Regions from separate parts of the Mesorhizobium sp. B1-1-1 genome, predicted to be linked through region 2. Evidence: riboswitches for the same ligand, from Rfam matches in the RefSeq annotation. Region 2 holds a riboswitch; each other region holds the start of a gene.

Evidence for each region. A riboswitch is a leader RNA that binds a small molecule or an ion and turns the genes downstream of it on or off. The one in region 2 is predicted to bind cobalamin.
Region 1: another riboswitch for cobalamin. It lies ahead of bluB (5,6-dimethylbenzimidazole synthase); the one in region 2 lies ahead of FJ986_RS17905 (DUF1636 family protein).
Region 3: another riboswitch for cobalamin. It lies ahead of FJ986_RS01470 (ABC transporter ATP-binding protein); the one in region 2 lies ahead of FJ986_RS17905 (DUF1636 family protein).

What each region holds. Positions count from the first base shown of each region.
Region 1 is NZ_VFWW01000007.1:131,886-135,156, forward strand. It holds gene FJ986_RS15940 (exodeoxyribonuclease VII small subunit) at 1-26, opposite strand, end outside; gene FJ986_RS15945 (histone deacetylase family protein) at 30-956, opposite strand; cobalamin riboswitch at 1,078-1,258, shown strand; gene bluB (5,6-dimethylbenzimidazole synthase) at 1,307-2,059, shown strand; gene FJ986_RS15955 (TetR/AcrR family transcriptional regulator) at 2,105-2,710, opposite strand; gene FJ986_RS15960 (MFS transporter) at 2,831-3,271, shown strand, end outside.
Region 2 is NZ_VFWW01000008.1:107,523-110,793, forward strand. It holds gene FJ986_RS17895 (NADH-quinone oxidoreductase subunit A) at 1-312, opposite strand, end outside; gene FJ986_RS17900 (winged helix-turn-helix domain-containing protein) at 646-1,845, shown strand; cobalamin riboswitch at 1,875-2,079, shown strand; gene FJ986_RS17905 (DUF1636 family protein) at 2,117-2,563, shown strand; gene cobW (cobalamin biosynthesis protein CobW) at 2,566-3,271, shown strand, end outside.
Region 3 is NZ_VFWW01000001.1:287,347-290,617, forward strand. It holds gene FJ986_RS01460 (Gfo/Idh/MocA family oxidoreductase) at 1-20, opposite strand, end outside; gene FJ986_RS01465 (LacI family DNA-binding transcriptional regulator) at 202-1,227, shown strand; cobalamin riboswitch at 1,290-1,499, shown strand; gene FJ986_RS01470 (ABC transporter ATP-binding protein) at 1,756-2,544, shown strand; gene FJ986_RS01475 (ABC transporter substrate-binding protein) at 2,584-3,271, shown strand, end outside.

The DNA of each region.
Region 1 (3,271 bases), on a different contig from region 2:
ACGTCTTCGTTGGTTTCACCAGCCATCATTCATCCTTTCATCAGTCGCCCGACATGGGCGGCGACCGAAAATGCCAATCCTTGCAGATCGTAGCCGCCCTCGAGCAGGCTGACGAGCCGGTTGCCGCTGTGGCGCGCCGCGCGCTGCATGAGTTGGCCGGTCGCCCAGTCGAAATCATCCTCGGTCAGGTTGATCTCGGCCAGCGGGTCGCGATGATGCGCATCGAAGCCGGCCGAAATAATGATCAGGTCGGGTGCAAAATTGTCGAGCGAGGGCAGCACGCGCGACAGGAAGGCATCGCGGAACGCCTCGCTGCCGGTCTGCGGCGCAAGCGGCGCGTTGACGATGTTGCCGGCGCCGGTTTCGTTCTTTGCTCCGGTGCCGGGGTAGAGCGGCATCTGGTGCGTCGAGCAATAAAGCACGGACGGATCGTCCCAGAAAACATCCTGCGTGCCGTTGCCGTGATGCACGTCCCAGTCGACGATGGCGACACGTTCGATATCGTGTTTGCGCTGTGCATAACGTGCGGCGATGGCCGCCGTGTTGAACAGGCAGAAGCCCATCGCGGTCGCTTTCTCGGCATGATGGCCGGGCGGCCGGGCGGCGACGAAAACGTTGTCTGCCCTGCCGGCAAAGACGTCGTCGACGGCGGCGTTGGCGGCTCCGATCGCGGTGATCGCCGCCTGCCAGCTCTTCGGGCTGGCCGTTGTGTCGGCATCGATGCGGGCGATGCCCGTCTCGGGAATGGCGGCGCGTACCCGCTCGACGAAATCCTCGGGATGCGCGTAGAGAATGGTGGCCTCATCGCCTTGTGGCGCCTCGAGGCGGTCGAGCGCGGCAAAAGCCTCGTCGTCGAGCACGCGCTCAATGGCGCGCAAGCGGTCCGGCCGCTCCGGATGGCCGGGTGGCGTGATGTGCTCGAGGAAGATCGGATGGGTGTAGAGACGAGTGGCCATGCTCCCTATCTAGTGCCCCGGCGCGGCGATGGCCATGCGTTGCGGCCTGATGGTTGGGGAAAATCGCGCTTGCGTCCGTTCGCGTCGCCGCGGGGATTGGCGGCGCAGGGGCTTCGTCGTAAAGTCCCCGCCACTGCCTGGTGCCCGCCGCGAGCGGGAGAATCGGGAACACGGTTTGATACCGTGGCGTGCCCAACGCTGTAAGGGGGACCGCGCCGGTAAATGCCACTGTCGATGACGGGAAGGCGCCGGATGCGGGTTGATCCCGAGCCAGAAGACCGGCCTGGCAGGCATCGTCATCCGCATGGTCAGGCGGACGGCAGTTGATTGCAATCGCAAGGGGACAAGCGATGCCGGACAATATGACCATCCCCGTGGGTGACGGATTCGACCAGATGGCGCGCGATGCGGTCTACCGCGCCATGTTCACGCGGCGCGATGTCCGCAGCCATTTTACATCAGAGGCCGTCGACGACGAGGTCTTGGCGCGGCTGCTGCTTGCCGCCCATCACGCGCCATCGGTCGGCTTCATGCAGCCATGGAATTTCATCGTCATTCGTGGCACCGAACGACGGGAACAGGTGCGCGACCTGTTCCTCGCGGCGCGCGAGCAGGAATTGCCGGCGATCGAGGAAGAGCGGCGGGCGCTCTACCGCAAGCTCAAGCTGGAAGGCATCTGCGAAAGCGCGCTCAATATCTGTATCACCTGCGACCGCCGACGCTCACAGGGTTCGCCGCTGGGACGCTGGCACAATCCCGAGATGGATCTCTACAGCACGGTCTGCGCGGTGCAGAATTTCTGGCTGGCGGCGCGCGCCGAAGGCGTCGGCGTTGGCTGGGTCAGCATTATCGAGGCGCAGGCGTTGAAAGGCCTTCTGTCGATTCCCGAGCATGTGACGCCGGTGGCCTATCTCTGTGTCGGCCGTGTCTCGGAGTTCGCGCCGAAACCGGACCTCGAAACACATGGCTGGGGGCGGCGGCTGCCGCTGCCCGAGCTGATCATGAGCGAGACGTTTTGCGGACAGGGCGAAGTTCCGCTCAAATCAACGATCGCACGCCTCAAGGCGGCAACATGCGAAAAGTCTGACAAACCCTTGATTTGATTGCCGATACGGCATGCGCAGCGCGCTGCCGGCGGCCTGCCGTCGTCAGGCGGCTCCGGCATCCTTCCTCAACAATCCTTCGAGCAGTTGCTTGAATGCCGCCACCACGGTCTTCGACGTCGCTTCCGGGTCGTTCGAATTGGCGATCCGCTGCGCCGCCTGGCTGCTCGCCCCGTTGATCAGCCGTGCCGCGGTCTCGGGGTCTACGCCCGGGACAACCACCCCGTCGCCCTGCAGCGTCGTCAGGTGATCGGTCATCGACGCGACGCAGGCATTGGCGTTCGGCCATTGCGCGGGATCCCCCAGCACGGCCGGACCGTCCCGAAACATGATGCGCTGGATTTCCGGCTCCAGCGCCATTTCGATGTAGCTCGTGCATTCGTCGACGAAGCTTTGCCAGCGGGTCGGTGCTTTCGCTGCAACCTCATTCACCCGTGCCGCCATCTCGGCGTCTATCTCGGCGATGACCGCCTGCAAAAGCCCCTTCTTGTCCCCGAAATGATGATAGAGCGCACCGCGCGTCAGCCCTGCCGATGCGGTGAAATCATCCATCGATGCCTCGGCATAACCGATCGTTCCGAACGCATGCCGGGCCGCGGCAATCAATTTGGCGCGCGTTTCGGCGATCATTTCCCTGCGGGGCTTGTGCATCTCTTCTGGCCTTATCTACATACGTCACGTATGCCAATTGACATACGCGACGTATGATCTATTTAGTATTCATACGCATCGTATGTAATTTCCGAATCGCCTTTTGTCGAGGAACGGATCATGCAGAACCCCTATTCCGAGATCTTTCGAGCCCCTGGCGCCAAGGGCTTTGCCGCTGCAGGCTTCATGGCGCGCCTGCCGATCGCCATGGCGCCGATCGGCATCGTGGCGATGCTGTCGCAGACGCGTGGCGAATACTGGCTGGCGGGTGCCGTCTCGGCGACATTCGCGCTGGCCAACGCTTTCCTGGCGCCGCAGATCTCCAGGCTGGTAGACCGCCTCGGCCAGACATGGATCGTCGTGCCCACCACCATCATCTCCGTGCTGGCATTCCTGCTGCTGATTGCGTCGGCCAACCAGGATTGGCCGGTATGGACAATGTTCGTGTCGGCGCTGCTGGCAGCGGCCATGCCCAGCATGCCGGCAATGGTGCGCGCGCGCTGGACCGAGCTTTTTCGCGGCCGGCCGGAGATGAACACCGCCTTCGCCTTCGAATCGGCG
Region 2 (3,271 bases):
CACCGCCAAAAACACCATCATCGACCAGAAACCGAGCATGCCGATTTTCGAGAACGACACCGCCCACGGAAACAGGAAGGCCACTTCCAGGTCGAAGATGATGAACAGGATCGACACCAGGTAGAAGCGGATGTCGAACTTCATACGGGCGTCATCGAACGAGTTGAACCCGCATTCGTAGGCGGAAAGCTTTTCCGGGTCGGGATTGCGGTAGGCCACCAGGAACGGCGCCACGATAAGCGCGACGCCGACAGCCGCCGCCACTGCGATAAACAGGACGATGGGCAGGTACGAACTGAGAAGTGCGTTCATGCTGCGGCTTTCCGTTGGCGCCAATCCATTTTGATTACAGCACCAGACCCCATTTCGGAAGCGTGACAGTTTAACCGCTGAACCGTTTTAAGGGGCCTTTGCTGCAACGCGGCGAGGGTTAGCGCAGCGCTTCCGGCGAAGCAAGTCAAACCTTGTTCAAAACACTGGCCTGGACGGCATAAGGGAAGAAACTGGTCCGATCCGCTCCTGTCTGATTTCCTTCGCTTTTTACTCCACTTTTCTCTCCTGACAGAGTTGCCGCCAAAACCCTGCTAGCATGGCCGGAATCAACTGTCCGAACGACGCTCAACAAGCCATCAGAGTCGCATCCGAATGAAGGAAAAGATCTCGCTTGCCACGGCCCGGCGTATCGCGCTCGCCGCCCAAGGGTTCACTGATCCCCGCCCCGCCGGCACGCCCGACCGACGCCACTTCGCCCGCGTGCTCTCACGTACCGGCCTGCTGCAGATCGATTCCGTCAGCGCGGTGGTGCGCGCTCACTACATGCCGCTCTATTCGCGCCTTGGTCCCTACCCGTTCGCCTTGCTCGACAACGCCGCCGTCACGCGCAAGCGCACGGTTTTCGAATACTGGGCGCACGAGGCTTCCTTCCTGCCGGTCGAGACCTATCCCCTGATGCGTTGGCGCATGCAGCGCGCGGAGCGTGGCGATGAAATGTATCTGGGTCTCGCCAAATGGGGCCGCGAGCACGCCGCCTATATCGAAGAGATCTACCGCGAGGTCGCGGAGCGCGGCCCGATCGCCGCCTCCGCGCTCGAAGGCCAGAAAGGGTCCGGCGGCTGGTGGGGCTGGAGCCACGCCAAGCATGCCTTCGAATGGCTGTTCTGGGCAGGACGCATCACCACCGCGCACCGCCGTGGCTTCGAACGCTTCTACGATCTGCCCGAGCGCGTGCTGCCGCAGGCGATCCTCGATCTGCCGGTGCCGTCAGCCGAGGACGCGCATCGGGAATTGCTGCGGATATCCGCCCGCGCTCATGGCGTCGCGACAGCAAGCGACCTGCGCGACTATTTCCGCCTGTCGCCGGCCGACATGAAGGGCCGGCTGGAGGAGCTGGTTGAAACAGGCGAGCTGGTGCCGGTGCGTGTCGAGGGCTGGAACAAACCGGCTTACCTCCATAAGGAGGCCCGTATTCCACGAAAAATCGAGGCCCGCGCCTTGCTGGCGCCGTTCGATCCGGTCGTTTTCGAGCGCTCGCGCACGGAGCGGCTGTTCGATTTCCACTACCGCATAGAAATCTACACCCCTGCCGAAAAACGGCAATACGGCTATTACGTCCTGCCGTTCCTGCTCGGCGACAGGATCGTGGCGCGCGTCGACCTCAAGGCCGACCGGCCGGCCAGCGTGCTACGCGTCCACGCGGCCTATGCCGAGCCCGGCGCGCCGCCTGAAACCGCCGCGCAACTCTTCCAGGAATTGACGCAGATGCAGGGCTGGCTCGGCCTCGAACGGATCGAGGTTACGCCCGCCGGCGACCTTGGGCAGCCGCTCGCCGACATTGCCGTGTCGTAGACGCGCGTTGACACCGCCGCCTGCAAGAGCCTAAATCCATTCCAGACGGTCTCCTCTCGGCAAAGGGAGGAGCCAAGAGGGAATGCGGTGCGAAATCTCGATTTCAAATCCGCGGCTGTCCCCGCAACTGTAAGCGACGAGCCAAGGCCGAAAACCACTGGGACGGTCCCGGGAAGGCGGCACGAAGGCGATGACCCGCGAGCCAGGAGACCTGCCGTCTGAGACATAAGAATCCGATCGCCCGGCGGGTTTTCCGGGCAAGGAGCCCGATTTGGAACGCGACAGCAGTTTCCCGGCTGAAACAGCGGACATTTTGTCTGGCGATAGCGACTTGTCTGGCGATAGCGACGCCTTGGCCGGCGTCACTGTCATCATCTGCGCTTCCTGCCGCGACGAGACCGGTTCCGATGCCCATCCCCGCGCCGGCGAAGTTTTGGCTCAAGATACGCGCCAAGCCGCAACGGCCGACAATGTCCGTGTCCGCACCGTCGAATGCCTCGGCAACTGCAAGCGCCGTCTCAGTGCCGCGATTCTTCGCGACGGCTGCTGGAGTTATGTCTTCGGCGACCTGAACATCGCCAGCGGCGCCGATCTCGTCACCGGCGCGAAACTCTTCGCCGCTTCGACCAACGGCCTCATTCCGTGGCGTGGTCGCCCGGATTCCCTCAAGCGCGGCCTCGTCGCCCGCATTCCTCCCCTCGACATGCTGAAGGACTGATCATGACCGCCGCAGTTTCCGCCGCCACTCTCTCCCGCGTCCCCTGTACCGTGGTCACCGGCTTCCTGGGTGCCGGCAAGACCACGCTGGTCCGCCATCTCCTGGAGAACGCGGGCGGCAAGCGGATCGCCATCATCGTCAACGAATTCGGCGACATCGGAATCGACGGCGAGATCCTCAAGGGCTGCGGCATCGACACCTGCCCGGAGGAAAACATCGTCGAACTGGCCAATGGCTGCATCTGCTGCACCGTCGCCGACGATTTCGTCCCGGCGCTCGACCAGATCCTGTCGCTGACGCCGAAGGTCGACCACATCCTGATCGAGACCTCAGGCTTGGCTCTGCCCAAGCCGCTGGTCCAGGCCTTCCAGTGGCCGACAGTGAAGAGCCGGGTGACAGTCGACGGCGTAATCGCCGTGGTCGACGGTCCGGCATTGGCCGAGGGGCGCGTCGCCAACGACATGGACGCCCTGCAGGCGCAACGCGCGCAGGACCAGACACTGGACCACGACGACCCCGTCGAGGAGGTGTTCGAGGACCAGATCGCCTGCGCCGACCTCATCATCCTGTCGAAGAGCGACCTGATGGATGCCGCAGGTTCGGCTCGCGCCAACGCCATCATTGGCGAACACTCCGCCCGCGCCGTGAAGGTCGTGCCGACGGCTCATGGCAAGGTCGATCCGTCCGTGCTGCTCGGGCTAGGCCTCG
Region 3 (3,271 bases), on a different contig from region 2:
ACCAGGACGACGTGCATCATCCAGCGCTCCTCCGGCCAACCCCTCCTGGCTGGCACCCACGGCAGTCCGTAAATGACTTCCGTAAACGTTTACGATGACACACCCGATGGCATATATTGTCAATCGGATTTGTACCGTCGGCTCTGAAACGCCTTGGCCGCACGACCGGCTGGTGCTAGCCAGAAGCAGGAGGGGGAGGTCTTGGCGTCCAGCATTCACGATCTTGCGCGGCACCTGAACATTTCGATCGGTACAGTCTCGCGCGCGCTTAACGGGCGCGCCGACGTGAACGCCGAGACACGCCAGCGCGTGCTCGAGGCGGCCCGGAAGCTCAATTATTCACCGAACCACTCGGGCAGGAACCTACGCCGCGGCACCACCCATGCCGTGGCTTTCATGCTGCAGCCGCATCCGGGCGACCAGCAGTATGGCGAGCCGTTCTTCATTCCGTTCCTCACCGGACTGCAAGCGACATTGGCCGAGTGCGGGCTGGACCTGATCATCGTCATGGGCGCGCCGGCGGATTATCAACAGGAGCGGCTGCGCCGCGTCGTCGAGACGCGTCGTGCCGATGCCGTCGTACTGGCCTGGACGCGGCGCGAGGACGATCGCATCGACTATCTGAGCAAGGCCGGCTTTCCCTTCGCGACGCTCGGCCGAAGCCGGTCCGGCGACGACAGCTATCCCTCTCTGGATCTGGATTTCGAGAAGGCGGGCGCCGATGCGGTCGACCGGCTGGTTGCGCGTGGCCACCGCCGCATCGCCGCCATCCGGCCGTCGCTTGACCTGAATTTCGGTTATCTGTTTCTGGAGGGTTATTGCAAGGCGCTGCGGCGGCACGGCATCGAAGTCGATCCCGGCCTGATTGTGGACGGTTTTATCAACGAAGCCGGTGGCTACGCGGTGACACCGCAAGTCATGCGGTCGAAGGATCCGCCGACCGCGATTATCTTCAACAACGACTCGATGGCGCTCGGCGGCTGCAAAGCGCTCGCCGAAATGGGGATCAAGCCCGGGCAGGATGTCGCGGTGATCGTCATCGTCGACACGCCGCTCTGCCGTTATTTCTCGCCGGCGCTGACCGGCTTTCGTCCGAGCCTTGACCCGATGGGGCGGCGGCTCGGCGAAATCCTGCTCGCCTCGCTCCCGGCTTTCGCCGGCGCGAAAGGGCCAGAGATCATTCGCGAGGTCTGGCCGCTGGAACTGGTGGCGCGCGATAGTGATTGACCACACGTTTGTATCGTTATAACAGAACATACATCGACCTTGCCTCGACGCTGCCTGCATCCTAGGCTGCGACTCGTGATGGTCCCCGCGCCGCAAGGCGAGGGGTGAAAAGGGAACATGGTGAGGCCCGTTTTTCGGGTCGAAGCCATGGCTGCCCCCGCAACTGTAAGCGGCGAGCAAAATCCGAGAAGCCACTGGCCGGCAAGGCTGGGAAGGCAGGATGGCGCAACGACCCGCGAGCCAGGAGACCTGCCATCTGCATGGGTTGACCGGACGGGGTGTGCCGGGAGGAGACGCGGGGTTCGGTCTTGTCGACCGGTTCAAGCCAGCTTCCTTCCGTCGCCATTTTTGAAAGTGACGGAAGTTGGACGGCTCCATCGATCGCATTCACTGCATTCCCATGCATCGCATCATCGTGTGCACGCTTTGCCGCGATATCGCCACCGAGGTGAATTCAGGCCAGCGTCCGGCAGGATTGGCAAGCAAGACGCTGGCCCGTATTCCGGCAGGCCCTGCAAGGAATTGCCCATGACCGCGCCGCTTCTCGAGGCCCGCGACCTGGCCGCGGCGGCGGATGGCCTGCATCTGGTGCATCCGGTCAGCCTTTCGGTGGCGGCGGGCGACCGTCTCGCCATCATCGGTCCCAACGGCGCCGGCAAGACGACATTGCTGCGCATGCTGTCGGGCATGCTGCGGCCGAGTTCGGGCGAAGTGAAGCTCACCGGGCGCCTGCTGGACAGGATTTCGACCGCCGAGCGGGCGCTGCACATCGCCGTCGTCGGCCAGACCGATCAACCGGATCCACGGCTGGCGGTGATCGATTATGTCGAGCTCGGCCGGGTTCCGCATACCGGCCGCAGGCACAGGAGCGAGGAACGCGACATTGTCGTCGAGGCGCTGCGCCGGACCGGGCTGTTGCCGCTGCTTGGCCGCACCATCGGCTCGCTGTCGGGCGGCGAGCGCCAGCGCGCCCAGCTTGCCCGCGCCATCGCACAGGAGCCGAAGATCCTGTTCCTCGACGAGCCGACCAACCATCTCGACCCGCGGGCGCGCAGCGAGTTGCTCGAACTGGTTGCAGGCCTCGGCATGACCGTGATCGCGGTGCTGCACGATCTGGCGCTGGTGACGCCTTTCGCCACCAGGGTCGCGGTGATGAGCCATGGCCGGTTGCATGTGCTGGCGCCGCCACGCGAAGCACTCACTCAGCAGCTGATCCGCGAGATCTTCGGTGTCGACGTCTTTAGGTTGCGCCACCCGACGGAGGACCGCGAGCTGACGGTGTTCGAGGTTCCGAACCGTGCCGCGCCATCTTCGTGAGCGCAGATCCAATTCCCGTGCAACGAAGGAGCAACATCCGTGAAACGCCTTGCCGTATCTCTTGCCTTCTCCCTGCTGGCCTCTACGGCCTTCGCCTTTCCGGTGACGGTCGACAGCTGCGGCAAGTCGCTGACCTTCGACGCGCCTCCAAAGCGCGCTGTCATTCACGATCTCAACATGGCCGAGATGGCCTTCGCCCTGAAGCTGCAGCCGTCGATCGTCGGCCTGACCGGCATCACCGGATGGTACAAGGTCGGCCCCGAATTTAAGGCCGAGCAAGGCTCGATCCCGGAACTGGCGCCCAAATATCCGACGCTGGAAAACCTGGTCGCTGTCGAGCCCGACTTCTTCTTCGCCGGTTGGTACTACGGCATGAAGCCGGGCGGCGAGGTGACGCCCGATACGCTGGCGCAACACGGCATCAAGACCCTGGTGCTGACGGAAAGCTGCGTCCATCTCGACAAGAACCGCCCCGCCGCTTCGATGGACCTGCTCTATGGCGATGTCGAGAAGCTGGGCAAGATCTTCGGCAAGGAGGCCGAAGCGGATAAGCTCGTCTCCGGCTGGAAGGCGCAGCTCGCCGAAATCACGGCCAAGGTCGGCGCCCGCAGGGGAACGCGCGTGTTCCTCTATGATTCCGGCGAGGACAAGCCGTTCACATCAGGCAAGTTCGCCATTCCCAACGCCATGATTTCCGCGGCCGGCGGCGACAACATCATGGCCGACA